DNA from 2 places in the Hyphomicrobium denitrificans ATCC 51888 genome. Region 2 is predicted to be linked to the other one. Evidence: predicted binding sites of a transcription regulator. Region 2 holds the regulator's gene; the other holds the start of a gene.

Region 1 (11,810 bases), 820 kb from region 2:
ACCGCATTTCGCAAAGCCTCGAGGCGATCTCGGATTATCTCGGCGGCGCTTCAAAAATATCGTCGCCGGATTGGAAGATCGATGTCGCCGAAGCCTCGCGCTGCGTGAAAATCGCCGAAATGAGCGATCGTTTGAACGGTATCACGCGGGACGACGCATCACATAACGGTGCCGGCGATTTCGACGACTTCGAGCTGACCGCCTGAAGCGATCGCGCTAAGATCACGCTCCGACGAATTCGCGCGCCGCTTCAATCGAGATGAATCGGCGACGTCCGATCAAAGTGTCGATCTCGATCGTTCCGTCATCAAATTCCATATATTCGCGACCCGCCAGCTTGCCCCCGATGAAGGGTGTCTTGGGCGCGGGCGGCGGCAGAGGAGCCGGCTGTTCCGGTGCGGGTTGATTCCGCGCCAGCAACGGTTGTTGACGTGCGCCGCCCGGGAAAGCGATGCGAACCGAAAGCCCCTTGCCTTCGATCATCGGCAGAACCTTCATTGCGATGGCCCCGATGAGAATGCTCTGCGCCAGCGTCAGCGCCATGAGGCGATGAATCCAAACCGCGGGGGCATCCGAAAGCAGCGCTGAATAGCCCGCCACAAAAATTGCGGCCGACACGATGACAAGTCCGGCAAGAACGGCAACCGTGGTGACGCGAGCGGCGAGCTTGGTTCGCGGAGCGCCGAGGTCGGCAAGCGCTTCGTCGACGTTACGAAGCTTCAGCGCGTTGGCAAGCTCGGATTGACGCAGAATATCCTCGAAGGCGTAGCGATTATGGAGCGCGTTCATGGTTTTTCATCATGTCCTGCTTGGAGAGGTAGGTCCAGCTATCGATCATCACGTCCTTGACGACGTTGCGGCCAAGGCGCTCGTTCGTGCCCGAGGCGATGTTTTCCGATAGCTCTTTGATGGCATTCTTGCGGCCGACCTTGAGATCCTTCGGCGCAGTTTCGTAGATCAGCCGAAAGGCTTCATCGGCGACGAAAGCTTCGGGCTGAACCGAGCTTTCTTTGAGCAGGTCGGAGTCCGCGGTAAACTGAAGGCGTGTCACGACGTAGCCGAGAACTTGCCCGTCTGAAAGAATGGGGACGCTGACCATCGGCGTCTTCAGAATCTGCAGTTTATGATTTTCGGATTTATTCGGCTCCGCGCTCATCGATGATTTCCACGTGACCGCGCCATAGACGCCGCCGACCGTCGAAAGACACGCAACGAAAGCGAGCAGGATCATCCGTATCACGGTGCGTTCCTGTAAGGTCCGATATTGCGCGTATACGTGCCGTCCGATTCAGCATTCTGGATCGCGTCCGACAGCATCGCTGCGATTTCTTTGACGGCATCGAGATGCAGGCGGATCTTGCGCAGGTTGACCGAGAGCTTTTCGCGGAATGTCGCAAGGCGAAGCTGCAGGTCTGCATTGACGTCGGATTTCTGCAAACGCCGAAGGGCCTGATTGAGGTCGAGAAGCCCCTGGCTTTTGCGATCGTTCGATGTCTTGAAATCGAACTTCAATGACTTGTCCAAGGCGTGCGTTTCTTCGTCGAGATAGCCCTCGATGCGTGCGATCACGGCAAAGACCATGGCACGCGCGGCATCCGAGTCCTGCATGCCCGCGCGCTGCATCGCGGGTCGGCGTGCGCTCGCGGCGGCCAGACCGGCCAATGGCGCGGTGGACCTGGCGCTCGGAAGAGACGTTTTGACTTTTTCGCCGAATGCGCCGGTGCTCATTCTACTTGTCCTTAAGTCGTCCGGTTTCAGATTTGAGGATCATGTTCGCAATCCCGAGCGTGCCCGTCTTGGACAGACTTGTCGCGAGCGTGTCCGTCATCATCGAGCGCCACATCGTGCCCGACGTTCCTTCGCCGAACAGCGCTTCGGAATCCTTCGGCATCGACGCGTCGATCATCTGGCGCAAATAGACAGCCTCGAATTGCTGCGCGACCTCTTTGGCTTTTTTCATCGCCGCAGGGTCGGCCTGCGGCGTAGCTGCATCCGTGCTGGCAGCAGCCGTCTTCGCCGGCCGGACTGTTTGCCCGGCTGTCCAGGTCGCGACGTCAGCGGCCGAGGTGCGAAGGATGGCGGACATCAAGAAATATCACTTCGAACATGGAAGATTGCCTCAGCTTGGACGCGGAGACTTACCCCGGCCTTGCGCGCCGACGGCTTCCTGAAATTCGAGCAGAGCCTCGAGCTCGGCCTGTTCGCGCTTGCGCGCTTCTTCGCCTTTTGCCTCGGCGAGAAGGCGGTCGGCGCTCCGTCCGCGGGCGGCTGCCTCGGCGTATCGTTTCAGCGCGATCTCGTGTTCGCGCGACAACTGTTGGATTCGCCGTTCGAGACGACCGACGCGGCTCGAAAGCAGCGCGGTGAAGAGACCGTTGACGGGCGAGGGACTTTCTAGGCTGCGAAATATGTCGTCCTGAGCTGCCCGCAGCGAAGCAATCTCTTGCGTCAAATCGCTGACGCGCACGCGCTCCACCGTCTCAAGGTCGTGGAACACATCCGCGATGCGGCCAAGCTTCTTGGTCTGGCTAGCCATTTTGACCCAGCGTTGCGATCGCCTGCATCACGAGCGAAGAAAAGATGCTGATTATTCCGCTGTCGATCTGCAGCAGGATGATGAGCCCGCCGAGAACGACGAACGGCGTCGAGACGAAGTATGACGGAATCTGCGGGATCATTTTGTTGAGGAACCCGAACGCGAGGTTCACCATCACGGAATAAACGACGAGCGCCGCGCTGAGCTGCAGTGTCAGCTTGAACGCCGAGCCGAACGTCGAGACGATCATCGAAAGATTGGGAGGCGCTGCGAATTCGGAGCCAACTTTAAGCGCCGCATACGAATTATGAAGCATTCGGATGATGGCGATATGCAGGTCGGCCACGAAAAACATCACGACGGCGGGCAGTGTTACGAAGACGGAGTACGGCGTCGATGGATCGTTGCCTTCGATCGCGTGCGAGAATGCCGACCCGTAGCCGGCGAGGTTGGCCATCGCAATGGCCGCGAATTCGAGCGCGAGAAAGAAGATGCGTACGATGAAACCGAGGAATAAGCCTGCCAGACTTTCAGTGACGATGATCGAAACCAGTCCCTCGGCAGGGCCTGCCGCCACCGGCCGCACGTCGTCGTAAACGATCGGCATGATCGCAAGCGAAATGGCGATCGCGACGAAAAGTCGGAGCTGCACCGGGATGCGATCGCTCGAAAACCCAGGCAACACCATGAAGCACGCGCCGACACGGCAGAAAACGATAAGCGGAACCAGAAGCGTCTGCTGCGTCAGCTCGCTCATGAAACCGAGCCGAGCGACTGAATCTGTACGCCGCGGCTGATCTCGAGATGCGAGAGCACCGGCAGCGTCCCGTAAAGACGCTCTGTGACGGTGTGAACGTAGGGCCGCGTCTCGGCAGCCGTGACCAGAACGAACTGATGACCGGCATCCATGAGCGGCTGCACGACGCGCGCGAGATCGCCGCCGAATTGCTCGATGAGACGCGGGTCGATATCGAATTCGATGATCTCGCCCTTGGCGTCGCGGCGCAACGCCTGATGGAACGCGACTTCCCATTTGTTGCCGAGACGAACGATCTTCAGATAGTTGTTGTCGCTGAGATCGCCGCAAATTTGCGACGCAAGCCGCATGCGCACATGCTCTGTGATCTGCTCGGCCTTGCGCGAGAATGGTGCGATTTCAGCAACCGCTTCCAGGATGAGATGCAGGTTGCGAATGGAAATCCGTTCCGCAAGCAGCATCTTCAGAACGCCTTGCAGACCCGAATAGGAAATCTGCGACGGACAGATTTCTTCGAGCAGCTTGCGATATTCGGGATCGAGCCGATCGAGAAGCGAACGCAGGTCGCGATAAGACAGAAGCTGCGCGAGGCTGTTGCGGATGACTTCCGCCACGTGCGTGAGAAGCACGGAGGAATTTTCGACCGGCACGAACCCGTCGCGCTTCAATGCATTTGTAAAGATATCGGGCACCCAGATCGCCTTCATGCCGAACGCCGGTTCGCGCGTCTCATCGCCTGGCGTGTCAGGTTTCGGGCCGTCGCCGACAACGACGAGCACGTCGCCGAGCCGAAGCTCTGCGTTGGCGACGACCGTGCCGTGCACCTTGATCTGATAGCTCTTCGACGGCACCGAAAGATCTTCGGCAAGTTTGATTTCCGGAACGACGAAGCCGTACTGCTTCGCGAACTTGCGGCGCATCTTCGCGACGCGCTGCGGAAGATCGCTGCTCGGACGCATCAGAACGGTCGAGATCTGCTTGCCGAAGCAGATCTCGATTTCCGTCGTCTTGAGCTGATCGCGAATGGATTGCCGCGATTGTTCTTCCGGCGACAGCGCCTGATCGGATGTCTTGGCCGATTCGGCCGCGCGGGCTCCGGCTTCCTTCTGCCGGGTCAGGCCGATGCTTATGAAGGCCAGGACACCGCCGATGGCGGCAAACGGCAGCAGCGGGAGTCCGGGCGCCGTGGCGAGAACGGCCATCACGCCACCCGCGAGCATCAACGCACGCGGATAGTTGCCGAACTGGCTGACGATTACGCCTTCGGTCGAGCCCTGCGTGCCGCCCTTGGAAACGAGCAGACCGGCCGCAAGCGACACGATCAACGCCGGCATCTGCGTGACGAGACCGTCACCGACCGACAGCTTGACGAACGTATCGAGCGCGCGCTCGAACGGCAGATCGTGGCGCGTCACGCCGATGATCACGCCGCCGAAGATGTTGACGGCCGTGATGATCAGGCCAGCGATGGCATCGCCGCGAACGAACTTCGAGGCACCGTCCATAGCGCCGAAGAATTGGCTTTCTTCTTCGAGTTCGCGGCGGCGGCGGATCGCTTCCTTTTCATCGATAGCGCCGGACGAAAGATCGGCGTCGACCGCCATCTGCTTGCCGGGCAGCGAGTCGAGCGTGAACCGCGCGCCGACTTCAGCGATACGCGTCGCGCCCTTGGTGATGACGACGAAGTTGACGGTGACGAGAATGATGAAGACGATGATGCCGATGACGAAATCGCCGCCCATCACGAACTGGGCGAAGCCCGCGATGACATGGCCTGCCGCCGCCGGGCCTTCCGCGCCTTGCGAAAGAATGAGGCGCGTCGTCGCCACGTTGAGCGCGAGTCGTAATAGCGTTGCGATCAGCAGAATGGTCGGGAACGCGGAGAATTCCAGCGGGCGTCGTATCCACAACGCGACCATCAGAATGAGGATCGACAGCGCGATCGACAGCGCCAGCCCCATGTCGATCATGAATGAGGGCAGCGGCAGGAACAGGATTGTCAGAATGGCGACGACGCCGACCGCCAGACCAGCGTCGCGCTGGCCCAATACGACTCCGATGCCGCTGTCTGCGGTCTTTGTTGCTGCCATAAAGCGAGGGTCCCCGATGCGCTGCGCGGCAAGCTTGCAATCTGAAGCTTGCGCGAGGTCGTCGCCGGAACGGGAAACTCCGCCTTAAATCGGATTGCTGCTGCCGATTCGCCTCACCAATCAGGGCGATAACAATAACGAGCATCAGCAACTTGTCCTATTGGCGAGATGCGATGCCTCGCCAACAGGGAACGCCGAATCGAATGACGATCAGCCGGACTTTTGGCTGGCCGTGTGCCTGCCGCGGCCGATGCCGGTGTACGCGATGCCAAGCTCCCGGACCGCCGCAGGGTCGAGGACGTTGCGCAAATCGACGATGGTGCTGCCGCTCATGCGCGACTTGATCGCTTCGAGATTGAGCGCGCGGTATTCGTTCCACTCGGTGACGATTACCAGCACATCGGCTCCGGTGGCGGCTTCATCGGCGCTTTCGCACCATGTCACGCCGGGAAGCATCGGCTCGGCTTGCTTGCGGCCTTGCGGGTCGCAGGCCCGGACCGTTGCGCCACGCTCCTGCAGCATTGGAACGATCAGCAAGCTCGGTGCATCGCGCATATCGTCGGTGTTCGGCTTGAACGTCACGCCGAGGATCGCAACGGTTTTGCCGCGCACCGAACCGCCCGCGGCGGCCTCGATGCGCACCGCCATGGCGAGTTTGCGCTCGTGGTTGACCCGTTCGACCTGCTCGATGATCGAGACCGGAGCACGCGCTTCGCGCGCCGTTCTGACCAGCGCCGAGACGTCTTTCGGGAAGCACGACCCGCCATAACCCGGGCCCGGATGCAGAAACTTGTCGCCAATTCGCCGATCGCGGCCGATGGCTGATGCAACTTCCTGCACATCGGCGCCGACGGCTTCGCAAACATCCGCGATTTCATTGATGAAGCTGATCTTGAGCGCAAGAAACGCATTCGCGGCATACTTCGCGAGCTCGGCCGATTCCCGTTCGACGAACATGACGGGAGAGCCGCGCAGCGCAAGCGGCTTATAAAGGCGTTCCATGACGTCGCGTGCGCGCGGGTCGTCGGTTCCGACGAGCACGCGGTCGGGATGCGTGAAGTCCTGGATCGCCGAACCTTCGCGCAGGAATTCCGGATTCGAGCACACCGCGACATCCGCATCCGGACGTTTCGCCTTGAGCCGCCGTTCGATTTCGCGGCTTGTGCCGACCGGAACCGTCGACTTGGTCGTTATGACGGTGAAGCCGTCGAGATATTGCGCCGTCTCCTCGACCGCCGAGAAGACGTAGGAAAGATCCGCATAGCCGTCGCCGCGCCGCATCGGCGTTCCGACCGCGAGAAAAACAACGTCGGCATTTGCGACGGATGTTTTGAGATCGTCCGTGAACACCAAGCGTCCGGCTTTGACGTTGCGCTCCATGAGCGCTTCCAGGCCCGGCTCGTAGATCGGCGATTGCCCGGCTTTGAGTGCGGCCAATCGGCTGGGGTCATTATCGACGCAGTTTACGGTCCACCCGAAATCGGAAAAGCAGGCCGCCGAAACGAGCCCGACGTAACCCGCTCCGATCATGCAAATCTTCATAAAGGCTCCCAAGGGTGCGATAAATCTGTGCTGAAACAATGGCTTGGCGACTGGCGGATGCCTTGCTGCGCTGCCGTTTGCTTCGAGTGCGCGATTTGTTTCAGAACCGCCCCGAAAAGCAATCCACTTCTTCTTCTTTTACTTTACGAGGCCACTCGGCTTTCCTGCATCTGCCGGCGCGCCATTGCGTCGGCCGCGGTGATTTCGGAAGCGACTTGCGCCGCGTCATCAAACGCTAAGCCTCACGCACGCCGTGGGCTCCGCAGATGGAGACCGCCATGACTGACCTGATCAAGAATCCCCTGGCCAAGATACCGAGCGCATTTGCGCAGATGTCCTGTTGTTGTGGCTGCTGATCACCTTCCCGCACTGACCCAACAACTTGATGACCAGAGGATGCTGGCGCAACCGCCGGCAACAGATGAACTTATGTCCAAATCGTATGTCATTGAAGTCGGCGACGACCAGGCCGGCGTGATCATTCGCGAAGATGGCGAGCGCGAATATCAGTTTCATGCGGCTCTTCGCAGCTATCACGCGCTCGAAGGCCGCCGTTTCGCAAACGCGCTTCTCGCGGAGCGTGCAGCCATCGCACACGCAGTCAGCCGTCGCCGGCGGCGTCACGCGTCAGCTGCTTTGGAGGGCGCGTCGCTATGAGTGAACGCTACAGTTATTTCCAGAGGCTGCGTGGCCAGCCGAAGCGCATTAAAACGCGCGTTTCCCGCGAGGTGTACATTCTTTCGCGCCAGCAAAAGACTGAAACCCGGAACAAGCAGGCGGTATGGGACGCACTGCCAGCGATCGCGGCCGTCGGACCGGCGCCGGATTTCTGACACCTCCATTAAGCCACGCTTTGCACTCCTGGACTGGCCGCTCGCTGGCGCGAGCAGAAACTTCAACCGGCGCACAACGCGCCGGTTTTTTCGTTCCAGCTTTTTCGTTTGAGCCGGTCCTGCGATCTGATGCGCAACGGCTCACGATCCGCCGCGGCCTTGGGGCCTTCGCTTGACATCCCGCGCGCGGATCGACGATGCAGCTATCTCAGCGTTCGGAGCGAGGGTCTCTCATGGGCGATCATTTCTGGCCTGCACTTTATCCCGGCATCATCGTCGGGCTCCTGTACGGCCTTTCCTTGCGTGGCTTTGCGAACATCGTGCTCGGCACAATCGGCGGACTTATCGGCTCAGCGATTGCATACTGGGGCCTCGTCAACGCGGATCTCAACGAAGGTCTCCCGTCGGTCGCAGGCATGGTGGCGCTGGCGCTGCTCGGCGCTTATGGAGCAACGTCACTCTACACGCGTCTCACGAAAAGACCGCCGGCCGGCTGAGACGAACCTCTTTCGCCACGCCGCTTGCGAACTCGCACGCCTGTCATGCGCCCGTCGCCGATCCGTCGTCGAAATTTCATCAAATCCTGAAATTCAGCGATAGGTTTTGCGACGGAGGCACGATGGCCGGATTGGCGACGGCGGCATTGATCTTTTGCGCCCTGGCGACGGCAATACATCTCATTACCATCGCTCTCGCACTCGTCCGCGTGCTCGCGCGCAAAAAGCGCCGCGAACCGGAATCGACGCCGGTCAGCATTGTGCGGCCCGTCTGCGGTATCGATCATTACGATGAGCTGACCCTGCGCTCGACATTCGAGCTTCAGAGCGATTCTTACGAAATCATCTTCTGCGCCGCGCGCGAAGGCGATGCAGCCGTGCCGCTGGTTCGCAAGCTGATCGCGCAACATCCGCACATTCCGGCGCGGCTTCTGATTGGCGACGATCGCCCGACGAGCAATCCAAAGCTGAACAACATCGTCAAAGGCTGGGAAGCCGCGCGCCATCCTTGGATCGTCCTTGCCGACAACAACGTTTTGATGCCGCCTGACTACCTCGACGACATGTTCGCAGCCTTCGGCCCCGGGGTTGGATTGGTCTGCTCGCCGCCGGTCGGCAGTCATCCGATCGGTTTTCAAGCCGAACTCGAATGCGCGTTCCTCAATACCTATCAAGCGAGATGGCAATCGGCGGCCGACGCCGTCGGCTTCGGATTCGCGCAAGGGAAATCGATGCTCTGGCGGCGCGATATTCTGGACGCAGTCGGCGGCATCGAAGCGCTGGGCCGCGAAATCGCCGAAGACGCCGCCGCAACGAAGATCGTCCGCGCGCGCGGCTTGAGCGTGCGCCTCGTCGACCGGCCTTTCGAGCAGCCGTTGGGCCCGCGCAAACTCCGACAGGTGTGGGACCGGCAGGTGCGCTGGGCACGCCTGAGGCGCGCGACGTTCCAGTTATTCTATGCGCCGGAGGTCTTCGCGGGAAGCTTCTTTCCGATATTGGCAGGCGTCGCCGCCGCGGCGAATTTCGATGTCGATCCGCTCGTCGCTCTGATGGCTCTCGTTGGCGTCTGGTACGGAGCCGAAGCAGTGTTGGCATCTGTCGCAGGTTGGCATCTCCGCCTGATGTCGCCGCTCGCATGGATGGCGCGAGACCTTTTGTTGCCGGTGCTTTGGCTCGAAGGCTGGTCGGGCGATACGTTCGTCTGGCGCGGAAACGACATGAGCGTCGCGAAGGGTCAAGAGATCTCGCAATCACCCAGCCACGCGTTGGCCGCCACCAGCGACCGTTGACACCGCGTATAGCCCGCGCGCGACGCGAGCGGCTCAACGCGATTGCATCGCGTTTCAATAAAAACCCGAGCATTAACGCATTCGGGCGCGGGCGCGCACAGGACCCAAGGAACCTTCGAGTTCAATCGGCCATCCAAGGCTTGACGGGCGTCAATTGCTCTGACGCCTGGATGTAGCCGGCCGTGGAAGGCTGCGGCATGATGCTGGTTTGAGCGGCAGCGCGAACAAAAAAAATTGATCAGATAATCGTCACGAACGGAGCGAATAATTGTGTTGTGCGTTGTCCATCTCGCCGAACCGTAACGATACGTCTGCTAGACAGACTCTCCCCCTCGTTAGCCAACCCGCATCATAAGGAAGACCGTCATGAAGCCCGAATCCGCCAAAGCCCGGCGCAAGGCGCCTCTCGATACGCCTTCGATCTTCTCCGATAACGCGATCAAGGACATTGCCGGCGCGTTGACCATTCTTCTCGCCGATGTGTTCGCCATCTACGTGAAAACGAAAAACTTTCACTGGCACATGTCCGGTCCGCACTTCCGCGACTATCATCTGATGCTCGACGAGCAGGGCACGCAGATTTTCAACATGACCGACGACATCGCCGAGCGCGCCCGCAAGATCGGCGGCACCACGCTGCGTTCGACCGGACAGATCGCCAAGCTGCAGCGCGTCCTCGACAATGACGCCGACTACGTCACGCCTGAGGACATGTTGTCCGAGTTGCGCGACGACAACTTGCAGCTCGTCCGTTCGATGCAGGAAGTTCACGACCTCTGCGACGAGCACAACGACGTCGCAACCGCGAGCTTGCTCGAGAATTGGATCGACGAGACGGAGCGTCGCGTGTGGTTCCTGTTCGAGGCAACACGGCAGGTGCCGAACGGCGCATAACACGACGACGGAGAACAGGCATGTCATCGAACGAGCAGCAACTTTCCGGCCCGGATTTCGCGCGCGGTGTTCCGGCATCGGATATTGCGGACGGCAAGATGCTGCTCGGTCAATTCAATGGCGAAGCTGTTCTGCTCGCGAAAGCCGGCGCCGAGATTTTCGCTGTTGGCGCCACGTGCACGCATTACAACGGGCCGCTCGCCGAAGGATTGATGGTGGGCGACACGGTTCGCTGCCCCTGGCATCACGCGTGCTTCAGCCTGCGGACGGGAGAAGCGTTGCGCGCGCCCGCGCTCAATCCCGTATCCTGCTTTCGGATCGAGCAAAGCGGGGAAACAGTTTTCGTCCGCGAAAAGATCGAGAAATCACCAAAGCAGCAGGTCAAGCCCGACAGCCATGTTCGCTCGGTTGTGATTGTCGGCGGCGGAGCGGCAGGCAATGCGGCAGCAGAAATGCTTCGCCGGCAAGAGTTCAAAGGCACCGTTACGATCCTGAGCGCCGACGACGCGCTGCCCTACGACAGACCCAATCTTTCCAAGGACTACCTTGCGGGAAATGCGTCAGAGGATTGGATTCCACTCCGCACGCCGGACTTCTATAACGAACAGAAGATCGACGTGCGGCTCAAAACGCGCGTCGTGGCGATCGATACCGTTGAGCGCGAGGTAACGCTCGCGGACGGAAGCCATGTTGCTTTCGACGCGCTGTTGTTGGCGACAGGCGCAGTGCCCGTTCGCCTCGATATCCCCGGCGCAGGTCTGCCGCACGTGCATTATCTCCGAACGCTCGATGATAGCCGCGCGCTGATCGCTAACACCAAGAATTCCAAACGCGCCGTCGTCATCGGCGCGAGCTTCATCGGGCTTGAAACCGCCGCATCGCTCCGCGCGCGCGACATCGAAGTTCACGTCGTCGGCCCCCAGTCACGCCCGCTCGAACGCGTTCTCGGCGCCGAACTTGGCGACATGATCCGTGCGATCCATGAAGAGCGCGGCGTCGTCTTCCATTTCGGAACGACGGCGGTGGCAATCGACGAAGACATGGTGACGTTGAAGTCAGGTGATCGAATTCCCGCCGATCTGGTCGTCGCGGGTATCGGCGTTCAGCCGGATACCGCGCTCGCCAAGGCCGCGGGCCTGACAATCGATAACGGCGTCGTCGTCGATCAGTATCTGCAAACGAGCGTGCCCGGCATTTACGCAGCCGGCGATATCGCGCGCTGGCCTGACCCGCATAGCGGCGCGCCGATCCGCGTTGAGCACTGGGTGGTGGCCGAACGTCAGGGGCAGGCGGCGGCAATCAACATGCTTGGTGGTCGTCAGCCCTTCGATGCCGCGCCATTCTTCTGGAGTCAGCATTTCGACGTCACGGT
Region 2 (11,810 bases):
CCAAAAAGAAAATCCTGATTACCTGGCCTCTTCCCGAAGCAGCCATGGAGCGCGCGCGCGCCACTTACGACGTCATCGCGCACGGCGACAAACCGCAGATCACCATCGACGAACTATTGGAGACGGCGAAGTCGGTCGACGCGCTGCTGATCACGCTGAACGAGAAGTGCCGCAAGGACGTCATCGACAGGATCCCGGACAACATCAAGTGCATCTCGACGTATTCGATCGGCTTCGATCATATTGATCTCGAAGCGTGCAAGGCGCGCGGCATCAAGGTCGGCAACGCCCCGCACGGCGTCACGGTCGCAACGGCTGAAATCGCGATGCTGCTTCTGCTCGGCTCGGCGCGTCGCGCGTCCGAAGGCGAGAAAATGATCCGCACGCGGTCGTGGCCGGGCTGGCAGCCGCTGCAGCTCGTCGGTCAGCGTCTCGACGGCAAGACGCTCGGCATCTACGGCTTCGGCAAGATCGGACAAGCCCTGGCGCAGCGTGCGCGCGGCTTCGACATGAACATTCATTACTTCGATATCTACCGCGCGAAGCCCGAGGTCGAAGCGAAGTATAACGCGACGTATCACGACAGCTTGGACAGCCTGCTGAAGGTTTCGCAGTTCTTCTCGATCAACGCGCCGTCGACGCCCGAAACGCGTTACTTCTTCAACAAGGAAACGATCGAAAAGCTGCCGCAGGGCGCGATCGTCGTGAACACGGCGCGTGGCGATCTCGTGAAGGACGACGACATGATCGCGGCGCTGAAGTCGGGCCGCCTCGGATATGCCGGTCTCGACGTTTTCGCGGGCGAGCCGAAGATCAACGAAGGCTATTACGATCTGCCGAACACGTTCCTGTTCCCGCATTTGGGATCGGCCGCGATTGAAGCGCGCAATCAGATGGGCTTCGAAGCGCTCGACAACATCGACGCGTTTTTCGCGGGCAAGGACATGCCGTTCAAGCTGGCCTGATCGTTTCGCATTCGAGCTTCTGCAATGGCCGGGCATGTCCCGGCCATTGTCGTTTTAGGCTTTGAGAGGGTCGCCTTGCCGCCCTGGATGGCCGCCTCGTGGGGCGGCCATGACGTGGGGGTAGATTATTAGGGTACTTCAATGACAGCACACCCCCCAACTCCCTGGCCGGGCATGTCCCGGCCATTGTCGTTTTAGGTTTTGAGAGGGTCGCCTTGCTGCCCTGGATGGCCGCCTCGCGGGCGGCCATGACGTGGGGGTAGATTATTAGGGTACTTCAATGACAGCACACCCCCCAACTCCTTGGCCGGGCTTGACCCGGCCATCCAGGAGAGGGAGTCGCTGTCAGTTGAGGGATCGAAATTTTCAGACAATTTCGTCCACGAGGTCTTTCCATTGCGGATTGGCTTTCTCGATCAATGCCAGCTTCCATCGGCGCGGCCAGCGCTTGAGGCTCGTTTCTCGTTGAATGGCTAGAGAAACGGAGTCGAAGGCTTCGTAGTACACAATCGATTTCAAGCCGTATCTCGATGTAAAGCCTTTAACGAGACCCTCCCGATGCTCGTATACCCTGCGGGCCAGATCGTTCGTTACGCCGATGTAGATCGTTCCGTTGCGCTTGTTCGCCATGATGTAGATGTAGAACCGTCGCTCCATCTACTTACTGTCCTTGGCAACTGCGCGAAGCAAATTCTGGATCGCTAGGCCGTACGCTGCTGACGCATCATCCAGTCGGCGACGCGGAGGAGATGGGCGTCGTTGCCGCGAGCGCCGACGAGTTGAACGCCGACGGGTAGGCCGTCGATTTCGAGCAGCGGCAGCGAGATGCACGGCATGCCCAGGTACGTCCATAGGGCATTGAACATCGGGCTGCCGGTGCCGCTCAAGCCGACGAGCGCGGGACCGGTTGCGGCGGGTGTCAGGATCGCATCGTAATCGGCGATCACCGGCTTCAGGATTTCGTACAGGCTGTCCTGGTCGGCGCGGGCGGCGGCGTAATCGGCGGACGAGAACGTGCGGCCCTCGGCGATGATTTCTTTCAGTTTGCCGGACATCCGATCCGGATTGGCGTCGGCGATCGGGCCGTAGTTGCGCGCGATGTCGTAGAACTGCACGATCTGCGGCAGGCGAAGAATGCCTTCGAACTCTGGCGGCAGAATCGTTTCGACGATCTCGGCGCGCGCTCCGAAGCTGCCGGCAAAGTCTTCGAACGCGGCGCGCGTTGCGGGCTCGGCCTGTGGCCATGCGGGCGTTTTGATGAAGGCGAATCTCGGAACGCGCGGGCCGGGTTCGGCGAGGGCGGCAACGAGCGACGGTTTCTCGCCGGCCTGCATGTCGGTGTCGGCCGCATCGAACGCGCTCATGGCGTCGAACAGAAGCGCGATGTCTTCGATCGAGCGTGCGTAGCCGCCGATCGTATCGAGTGGCGCCGATTGCGCGAGCACGCCCGTGCGCGAGGTGTATCCGAACGTCGGTTTGAAGCCGATCACACCGCAATAGGATGCCGGGCGGATCGTCGAGCCAGCGGTCTGCGTTCCGAGCGCGAGCGGCACTTGGCCATCGGCGACGGCAGCAGCGGATCCCGATGACGATCCGCCGGGGGTTCGTTCCGGATCGTGTGGGTTACGTGTTTTGCCCGGCCCGAAGAAGGCAAGCTCGGTCGTGACCGTTTTGCCGAGAATGATTGCGCCCGCCGCTTTCAGCTGCATCACGAGGACAGCATCCGTATCGGGCTGACGTCCGGCAAAGACTTCGGAGCCGTACTCGGTCGGAAAGTCCTTGGTGTCGATGACATCCTTGATGCCGACGGGAATGCCGGACAACGGCGGCAGAGATGCACCAGTGGCGCGCAGCTTGTCGCTCGCTCGCGCGGCTTCGAGCGCCCGCTGAGCATTGACCGTCGTCCATGCGCCGACCGCCGCGTCGCGGTCCGATATTCGCGCAAGGCAAGACGAAACAAGCGCTTCGGAGGTCAGCTGACCTGAATCGAGCAGCCGTTTCGCTTCGCTCGCCGTACGGGCTGCAAAAAGTGTATGGTTCATGTGCACCGCTTCCCCACAAACCGGTCGACGCCAGGTCGCCGTTTGATGCGCCAGGGCTCGAAAAGTTGCAAGGTAGCGGCCGGCTTCCTGCCTTGTGCGTGGGAGGAAGCGATTTTTCTCGGGTTATAGCCAGCCGAGACAAAACGCGCCGTGCCAGGGGCCAGTTGGGCATTTCTGCCAATTGTATCCGGCGGACGGGCGTACTAGGACACCCAGCAGCGCATTCCCACTTTTTGAGGACGACAATGACGAGAGAGCCTCGCAGCCCCGGCAGACATTTCTTGCAGATTCCAGGGCCGACGCCTGTTCCGGAACGGGTTTTGGCGGCCATGTCGCGTCAGATGCTCGATCATCGCGGTCTCGAGTTTCAGCAGCTCGGCCGCCGTGTGCTCTCGGGCATCAAAAGCCTTTTCAAGACGCAGAGCCACGTCATCATCTATCCGTCGTCCGGCACCGGCGCGTGGGAAGCCGCGCTGACCAATACGCTGTCGCCCGGCGACAAGGTGTTGATGTGCGAGACGGGTCAGTTCGCCGTGCTGTGGGCAGCGATGGCTGCGCGGCTCGGACTCGAAACGGAAGTCATTCCTACCGACTGGCGCATCGGCGCCGACGCGAACCTGATCGAAAAGGCGCTCAAGGCCGACAAGGGTCACAAGATCAAGGCCGTCTGCGTCGTGCATAACGAAACGTCGACGGGCTGTCTGACGCGGGTCGATGAAGTGCGCAAGGCGCTCGACGCCCTGCAGCATCCCGCGCTGCTGATGACGGACAGCATCTCCGGTCTCGTGTGCGCCGATCTGCGGCACGACGAATGGGGCATCGACGTTACGGTTTCGGGTTCGCAGAAGGGCATGATGCTGCCGCCGGGCCTGTCGTTCACCGCCATCAGCGCCAAGGCGCTCGAGGCGTCGAAAAAGGCCGGGCTTCGCACCTCGTATTTCTCGTGGAGCGATATGCTGGCGAACAATTCGAACGGCTTCTTCCCGTACACTCCGGCGACCGGCCTGCTCTATGGCCTCGCCGAAGCGATCGACATGATCCACGAGGAAGGCCTCGAGAACGTGTTCGTACGGCACGAGCGTCTTGCGGAAGCGACGCGCCGGGCGGTTGCCGCCTGGGGCTTCGAAACGCAGTGCCGCGAGGCCAAGTATTATTCGCCTGCGGTGACCACCGTGATCATGCCGGACGGGCATAATGCCGACGCCTACCGCAAGATCGTGCTCGACAATTTCAACATGTCGCTCGGCACCGGGCTCAACAGGCTCGCGGGCAAAGCGTTCCGCATCGGTCATCTCGGCGACACCAACGAGCTGACGGTTCTCGGCGCGTTGACGGGCGTCGAAATGGGCTTCGAGCTGGCGGGCGTGCCCTACAAGAAGGGCGGCGTTCAGGCGGCGATGAGCTACATCGCGGAGACGGCCGAGCAGGCCAAGGCCGTCGCGGCCTGACACTGCTCTTCTACATTGTGCCGGTGCGCTGGGGACGTGATTACGCCCCAGCGAGGCTGGCGAGTTTTCCGGTCTTTTCGGCGATCAGATAATAGAACGTGACGCGGCTCTTGCGCGTCTCGGCTTTCATCGTCGTGCAAACGTCGGCGATGACCTTGTCGAGCTTGGCGTCGTCGTCCGTCAGGCCGAGCTTCTTCTTCAGCCAGCTTTCGCGCACTGTTGCGAGTTCGTCCTTGCTCGAGCACGAGACGAGTGATGCATCCGCGCTTCTCAGGGCGATGCCAAGGTGCTTGACGATCGCCGCAACGACTTTGTCGTCGACGTTCGGCTGATAGCGCTTGATGTCATCGGCATAATTGACGCTCATATCGACCTTCCTTCTGACTGTTCCACCAGGGGTGCGACAGTTCAGTCAAATAGAGGAAAGATCGTGCGATCTCAAGCGCATCGCAGCGAATGGCGGGATGCGCAGCCGGTGCAAGCTCAAGGCGCAGAGGCGATCAGATACTTGATCGAATGAAAGAAGTTCTCAGGCCCCATGTATCCTGAGATCCGGCCGACTTCATGCTGCGACTTCACAATCACGAATGTCGGGACGACATCGACGGTCGATTTCAGATCGAGGCGAGCGGTTTCGATGTCGTTGACATCGAGGAAGCGTACCGGCGCGTCCTTGCCTTGCTTGGAGGCTTCGTAGGCCGGGAGCACGTCGCGTCTGAAGAGCCTGCAGTAAATGCAGCCATCGGCTTCGACGACGACCAATTCGAAATCGACGTTCGAGGGCGTGCTGGTGATGTCGAGGTCGGCGCGCGATGCTCCGAGGGGCAAACTCATCAGGAGCGCAAAGAAAAAGCCAACGAGTAATCTGCGCATGGCGTAATCCGATTGTACGAACCGCGATGCTTCAAATTTAAATCTAATCGGGCCGGGCGGCGGCGAAAATTAAAGAGCTAGTTAATCGCTGTCTCAAAATGAAACGGCAGCGATTTTCGCGGTCCAGCCATAGAGGAATAAGCGCGTTCTGGCACGCTGGTTTCCTCAGCAACTATGATTTCTTGCAGCTGAGCGCCACGGTTTTGTAGGAGCCAAATCCGATTGCGGCTCCGCCGAACTGCTGTGCGATCGCGTCGCCGAGCTTTTGCGATTGTGCATCGACCTTTTCGGCCTCGGGGTCGATCATCGTCGCGCTGCATCCTGCCGGAGCGGCCGCGAGCTTCACCGCATCGGTCGCTTCCGGCTCGAAGGCGATGAAATAGGACGGATCGAACACGGCGATCGTCAGACCCTGCGCATCGGAGAACACGGGCTTCACGAGCGACAGGTGGAAATGAAGCTTCAAAACCTTGTTCGTGTATTCGAGCCGCGCATTCTCGGGTGGTGAAAACTGCAGCGTCTCGCTGCCGAGCTTTGCGACGGTGAAGTAGTTGAAGTCCTTGAGGCCATCCATGTTGACCTTCAACAGCGGCTCAAGCTCGGCCTGATCGTATTTGCCGTCGTTGTTGGTATCGAGACCTTCGAGCGCCATGACCGAGTAAGCGTCGTCGAACGACCAGATATGGTCGACGCCGGTGACCATGCCCTTATCGTAGTTGATGGTCATCTCGTAAGTGATCCACATATGCGGATGGGACCACGCCGCCGCCGGCAGTATCAGCCAGGCTGCGAGAGCGAAGAGCACGCCGATCCGTTTATTGCTTAAAATCACTCGTCGACCTCTATCCTTGCCCCAACGCGACGACGCTTCGGTGTCGCCCTTTACCGTCGCATTGCGAACGTGGCGACAATGCGACACCAGGATCAATCCGCAGCCTATGGTGCTGACGCGGTTTGAGCTTGTGAGCGTTTCGTTCGTCTTGTTATATTATACGATGTTTATAGCATTCGACAGGGTTTCGATGGCAAAATTCAGTCCGGCGCGCGTTGGTGCCGGCATCATGCTGCTGGCCGCCATCTTTTCCGGCGCCGGAGCGGCCGCGGAGACGCCGAAGGTCGTCGTGACCATCAAACCGATCCATGCGCTCGTCAGCGAGGTCATGGCGGGCGTCGGCGTGCCGGTGCTGCTCGTTGACGGCGCGGCGTCGCCGCACACGTTTACGCTCAGACCCTCGACGGCGCGCGCGATCAACGATGCCGATATCTTCATCCGCACGTCGGATGCGCTGGAGCCCTTTACGCACAAGATCGTGCAAACCCTGCCTCCGAGCGTCAACGTGGTGACGCTCGCGGACGCGCCCGGCATTGCGCTGCTCGACCAACGGCGCGGCGGAACGTTCGAGCCGCACGTCCATGTGCACGCGATCGACGAAGAGCATGCGGACATCAAAGCGCATGACGGTCACGATGACGAGGAGGGCGGCAAGGACGGGCATATCTGGCTCGACCCGCGCAACGCCAAGGCGATCGTGGCGAGCGTGACGCAGGCGCTTTCGGCGCGCTATCCGGAGCATGCCAGCACGCTCACCGCCAATGCAGCGGCGCTCGATCGGCGTCTCGATGCGTTGAACCAGGACATCGCGACGGAGCTTAGTCGAGTTCGGGATAAACCCTTCATCGTGTTTCATGATGCGACGCAGTACTTCGAGCATCGCTACGGACTGAACGCCGTCGGATCGATCACAGTCAGCCCGGACATTCCGCCGAGCGCGCGGCGTCTGACGGAAGTTCGGCGCAAGATCGTCTCGCTCGGCGCCGTCTGCGTGTTCAGCGAGCCGGACTTCCAGCCGAAGCTCATCAGCGCCGTTACTGAAGCAACGAAGGCCCGTTCGGGAACGCTCGACGCCGAAGGGCTGACGCTGACGCCTGGACCGGATCTCTATTTCGATCTGATGCACGGGCTGGCGCGCAATATCGCGCGCTGTCTCGATGCGGAAAGCTGAAGGGTCCTGGCGTCGTGACGCGATGCCGCTCGTGAAGGCGATCGATCGCAGCGTCGCGCTAGAATTTAGACGGGAGCGTCGGCCTCGCGGCCGTCGAACACGTAACCCGCGCCGCGAACCGTGCGGATCGGATCACTTTCGTTGCCGCGGATCAGCGATTTTCTCAAACGTCCGATGTGGACGTCGACCGTGCGCTCATCGACTTCGGACGACTGACCCCAGACGCGGTCGAGAAGCTGATTTCGCGAGAGCACACGGCGCGGGCTCTCCATGAAAACTTCGAGCATCCGGTATTCGGTGGGTCCGAGGCGAACTTCGCGTGCGCCGCGCGTGACCTTGTGGGCGCCGCGATCCATGACGATTTCGCCGGAGACGAGGATGTCGCTCATGCGCTCGGGAGCGGCACGGCGCAGGAGCGCCTTGATCCGTGCCATCAGCTCCTGAACGGAGAAAGGCTTGGTGACATAGTCGTCGGCGCCGGTCGTCAGTCCGCGCACGCGATCGGCTTCCTCGCCGCGCGCCGTCAGCAGGATGATCGGCAGGTTCTGCGTCTCGGTGCGATTGCGAAGTCTCCGGCATAACTCGATGCCGGAGATTTTCGGAATCATCCAATCGAGAATCGCAAGGTCGTAGCTCTGTTCCGCCAAGAGCAGTTCGGCTTCCTCGCCGTCGGCCGCGTGCACGACGTCGTAGCCTTCGGACTGGAGATTGTACTTCAGAAGCTCAACGAGCGGTGCTTCGTCTTCGACGACGATGATCTTGGCGGCCATGATATTACGCCTTGGGTCCTTCGATTATTCGCGAGGCGTGATCAGGGTCGACGACGTGCGGTCGCCCTTCGGACGGTCGTCGGCGATCGGAACGCCGTGGACGAGGTAATGAATATTCTCGGCAATGTTGGTGGTGTGATCGCCGATGCGCTCGATGTTCTTGGCGCCGAACAGGAAATGCGTGCACAGGCCGATGTTGCGCGGGTCTTCCATCATGTAGGTCAGAAGCTCGCGGAACAGCGAATTGTACATCGCGTCGACCTGCTCATCGCTCAGCCAGACCTTCATCGCCTTATCGGCATCGAGGGTGGCGAGCGCGTCGAGAACGTCGCGCAGCTGAGCCTGCACCATTTCCGTCATGTGGCGCATGCCGGTCATCAACGGCTTCGGGTAGGTTTCGGAAGCCACCGCCAGTGCGCGCTTGGCGATATTCTTGGCAAGGTCGCCGATGCGCTCGAGGTCGCCCGCAACCTTGAGGACCGTCATGATGTGGCGAAGATCGTTCGCGAGCGGCTGGCGGCGGGCGATCATCAGAATGACCTGGTCCTGCACCTCGCGCTCGAGCTGGTCGAGCATCGCGTCACTCGAAACAGCCGTTTCGGCGAGATTCGGGTCGCGGCGTTCAAGGGCGTCCATCGCCTGGACGAGAAGCTTTTCCGCGTAGCCGCCCATCTGGGCGATGCGGCGGTCAAGGAGCTTCAGTTCGTCTTCGTATGACTTGACGGTGTGTTCGTTCATCTAAGTCGGTCCTAAAATTCGTGGGCCTCTGGAAGCGGTCACTAGCCGAAGCGGCCGGTGATGTAGTCCTGCGTCCGGGTGTCCGTGGGATTGGTGAACAGCTTTTTCGTATCGCCGAACTCGACCAGTTCGCCGAGGTACATGAAGGCGGTCTTCTGCGAGACGCGGGCCGCCTGCTGCATGTTGTGCGTAACGATCGCGATCGTGAACTCGTTCTTCAACTCATCGATCAATTCTTCGATGCGTGCCGTGGAGATCGGATCGAGCGCCGAGCACGGTTCGTCGAACAGAATGACTTCAGGACGGATCGCGACGGTGCGCGCGATGCAAAGGCGCTGCTGCTGGCCGCCGGAAAGGCTCAGGCCGCTGCTGTGCAGCTTGTCCTTCACTTCTTTCCAGAGAGCAGCTTTTTCGAGCGCGCTTTCGACGCGGGCGTCGATGTCGGATTTCGGCAGGCGCTCATAAAGGCGGACGCCGAAGGCGATGTTTTCATAGATCGACATCGGGAACGGCGTCGGCTTCTGGAACACCATGCCGATGCGCGAGCGAAGAAGGTTCAGGTCCTGGCGCGGATTGAGAATGTTCTCGCCGTCGAACAGGACTTCGCCTTCGGCGCGCTGGTTCGGATAGAGATCGTACATCCGATTGAGAACGCGCAGCAGTGTGGACTTGCCGCAACCGGACGGTCCGATGAACGACGTCACCTGACGCTCATAGAGCGGCATGGAGATCGATTTCAGGGCCAGGGACGACCCGTAGAAGAACTTCAGATCGCGGACGGAAATCTTTTCCGTAAGCGCGGAGTCCACATCCTTGGACATGACATTCATTGTGGGGACCTCGAAGAACCTAGCCAACGTGCGAGAATACTCATTGTCAGAACCGCGACTGTGATCAGAAGCGCGCCTGTCCAGGCGAGACGCTGCCAATCTTCGTAGGGGCTCAGAGCGTATTGGAAGATGACCACCGGCAAGCTCGCGATCGGAGCATTGAGGTTGGTGGACCAGAACTGGTTGTTCAAAGACGTGAACAACAGCGGTGCGGTTTCGCCGCTGATGCGGGCGATCGCGAGCAGCACGCCCGTGATCATGCCGGCGCGCGCCGCCTTATAGGCAACTTTCCGGATGACCAGCGACTGCGGGAGACCGAGAGCGGACGATGCTTCGCGCAGCGTGTTCGGCACCAGCAGCAGCATGTTCTCGGTGGTGCGGACGACCGTCGGGATGACGAGCGCGGCGAGGGCGGCAGAGCCGGCGATCGCCGAGAAGTGTCCCATCGGCCGTACGAGCAATTCGTAGACGAAGAGGCCCGTCACGATCGACGGCGCGCTCAGCAGGATGTCGTTGATGAAGCGCACGAACGACGTGATTTTGCTGTAGCGCCCGTACTCGGCCATGTAGGTGCCGGCGAGAATGCCGATCGGAGTTCCGATCAGCACGCCGATGACCGTCATGATGAGGCTGCCGACGATGGCGTTCAGCAGGCCGCCGTCGCTGCCTGGCGGCGGGGTCATCTCGGTGAAGACGTTGATGCCGAGCCCGGCGAAGCCTTTGTAGAGCAGCGTCGCAAGGATGATGCCGAGGATTGCGAGGCCCACGCCTGCCGCCGCCCAGCACAGCCAGACGGTAATCCTGCTTCTGATGCGCCGGCGCTGATACCGGCCACGATCGAGTGCCATGTTACGCTCCCGCTTTCTTCTCGATGCGCATCAGCATGAGCCGTGCAAGCGCGAGAACGACGAAGGTGATGAAGAACAGGATGAGGCCGAGGGCGATCAGCGATGAGGTATAGAGGTCGCCGACAGCCTCGGTGAACTCGTTGGCGATGGTCGCGGAGATCGTCGTGCCAGGCGCCAGGATGGAAGCTGAAACGCGGTGTGCGTTGCCGATGACGAAGGTCACGGCCATCGTTTCGCCGAGGGCGCGGCCGAGGCCGAGCATGACGCCGCCGATGATGCCGACGCGGGTATAGGGAATGACGACGTTTCTCACGACTTCGCGCGTCGTCCATCCCATGCCGTAGGCCGCTTCCTTAAGTACCGGCGGGACGGTGTCGAACACGTCACGGCAAACGGCGGTCACGAACGGCAGCACCATCATCGCGAGGATGAGCGCGGAGGTCAGGATGCCGATGCCGTAAGGCGGTCCGGCGAAAAGGCTATTCAGGACGGGGACGTCCTTGAACAAGGCAATCAGCTCGGGCTGCACGTTGCGCTGCAGAAAGGGGGCGAAGAAGAAGAGGCCCCAGATGCCGTAGATGATGCTCGGAATGCCGGCGAGCAGTTCGATCGCGATACCGATCGGCCGGCGAAGCACCATCGGGCAGAGTTCGGTGAGGAATACCGCGATACCGATGCTGATCGGCACGGCGATGAGCATGGCGATCGCGGAGGTGACGATCGTTCCGTAGATTGGCGCGACGGCGCCGAATTTTTCAGTGACCGGGTTCCAGGATTCGGTTGTCAGAAAGCTGAAGCCGAAGGTCGAGAAGGCGAGGTAGCCGCCGGCGATCAGAGATCCGAAAATCGCGGTCAGCAGCGCCAGGACGAAGTAGGCGGACGACTGCGTCAGATACCGGAAGAAGACGTCGGACCTTTGCAAGGTTCCGAGAACGCTCCGCCGTTCTGCCGGAGAGGCTGACGGCTGAACTTGAAGATCGGTCAGGAAACTCAAAATCTATGCTCCAGGTCCAACCGTAAATGGGCAAGGTGAAGGAGGCGCCGATGAAAGCGCCTCCAGTATTGCAGTCGTCTTAGTTCGTTGCGAAGACCGGCTTGTTGTCTTCGCCGACGATGTCAGCCCAGCTCTTCTTGATCTGAGCGACGACGCCGGCGGGCAGCGGGACGTAGTCGAGCGCTTCAGCCTCAGCCGAGCCATTGGTGTAAGCCCAATCGAAGAACTTGAGTGCGTCCTTCGCGGCGGCAATGTCCTTCGGCTTCTTGTGGATCAGAATGAAGGTCGGGTTGGTGACC

What was found. Region 2 encodes PhoB, which activates phosphate uptake and scavenging genes when phosphate is short. Its sites were predicted from a motif close to TGTCATNNANCTGTCAT; they were not measured.
Positions count from the first base shown of each region.
Region 1: the regulator PhoB is predicted to act here: its motif matches at 8,297-8,313, upstream of HDEN_RS15080 (ceramide glucosyltransferase).

Region 1 is NC_014313.1:3,119,133-3,130,942, reverse strand. Features, by position in the region: gene HDEN_RS15140 (hypothetical protein) at 1-206, shown strand, start outside; gene HDEN_RS15135 (hypothetical protein) at 223-789, opposite strand; gene HDEN_RS15130 (hypothetical protein) at 773-1,231, opposite strand; gene HDEN_RS15125 (hypothetical protein) at 1,237-1,728, opposite strand; gene HDEN_RS15120 (rod-binding protein) at 1,730-2,086, opposite strand; gene HDEN_RS15115 (hypothetical protein) at 2,120-2,536, opposite strand; gene HDEN_RS15110 (flagellar biosynthetic protein FliR) at 2,529-3,293, opposite strand; gene flhA (flagellar biosynthesis protein FlhA) at 3,290-5,383, opposite strand; gene HDEN_RS15100 (UDP-glucose dehydrogenase family protein) at 5,594-6,925, opposite strand; gene HDEN_RS15095 (hypothetical protein) at 7,355-7,582, shown strand; gene HDEN_RS15085 (hypothetical protein) at 7,992-8,255, shown strand; gene HDEN_RS15080 (ceramide glucosyltransferase) at 8,378-9,544, shown strand; gene HDEN_RS15075 (Dps family protein) at 9,911-10,438, shown strand; gene HDEN_RS15070 (FAD-dependent oxidoreductase) at 10,459-11,810, shown strand, end outside.
Region 2 is NC_014313.1:296,579-308,388, forward strand. Features, by position in the region: gene HDEN_RS01380 (2-hydroxyacid dehydrogenase) at 1-965, shown strand, start outside; gene HDEN_RS01385 (GIY-YIG nuclease family protein) at 1,332-1,622, opposite strand; gene HDEN_RS01390 (amidase) at 1,667-3,007, opposite strand; gene HDEN_RS01395 (pyridoxal-phosphate-dependent aminotransferase family protein) at 3,253-4,455, shown strand; gene HDEN_RS01400 (DUF2853 family protein) at 4,496-4,822, opposite strand; gene HDEN_RS01405 (thioredoxin fold domain-containing protein) at 4,939-5,328, opposite strand; gene HDEN_RS01410 (DUF1007 family protein) at 5,501-6,160, opposite strand; gene HDEN_RS01415 (zinc ABC transporter substrate-binding protein) at 6,351-7,331, shown strand; gene phoB (phosphate regulon transcriptional regulator PhoB) at 7,397-8,101, opposite strand; gene phoU (phosphate signaling complex protein PhoU) at 8,126-8,839, opposite strand; gene pstB (phosphate ABC transporter ATP-binding protein PstB) at 8,881-9,669, opposite strand; gene pstA (phosphate ABC transporter permease PstA) at 9,666-10,517, opposite strand; gene pstC (phosphate ABC transporter permease subunit PstC) at 10,519-11,511, opposite strand; gene pstS (phosphate ABC transporter substrate-binding protein PstS) at 11,591-11,810, opposite strand, start outside.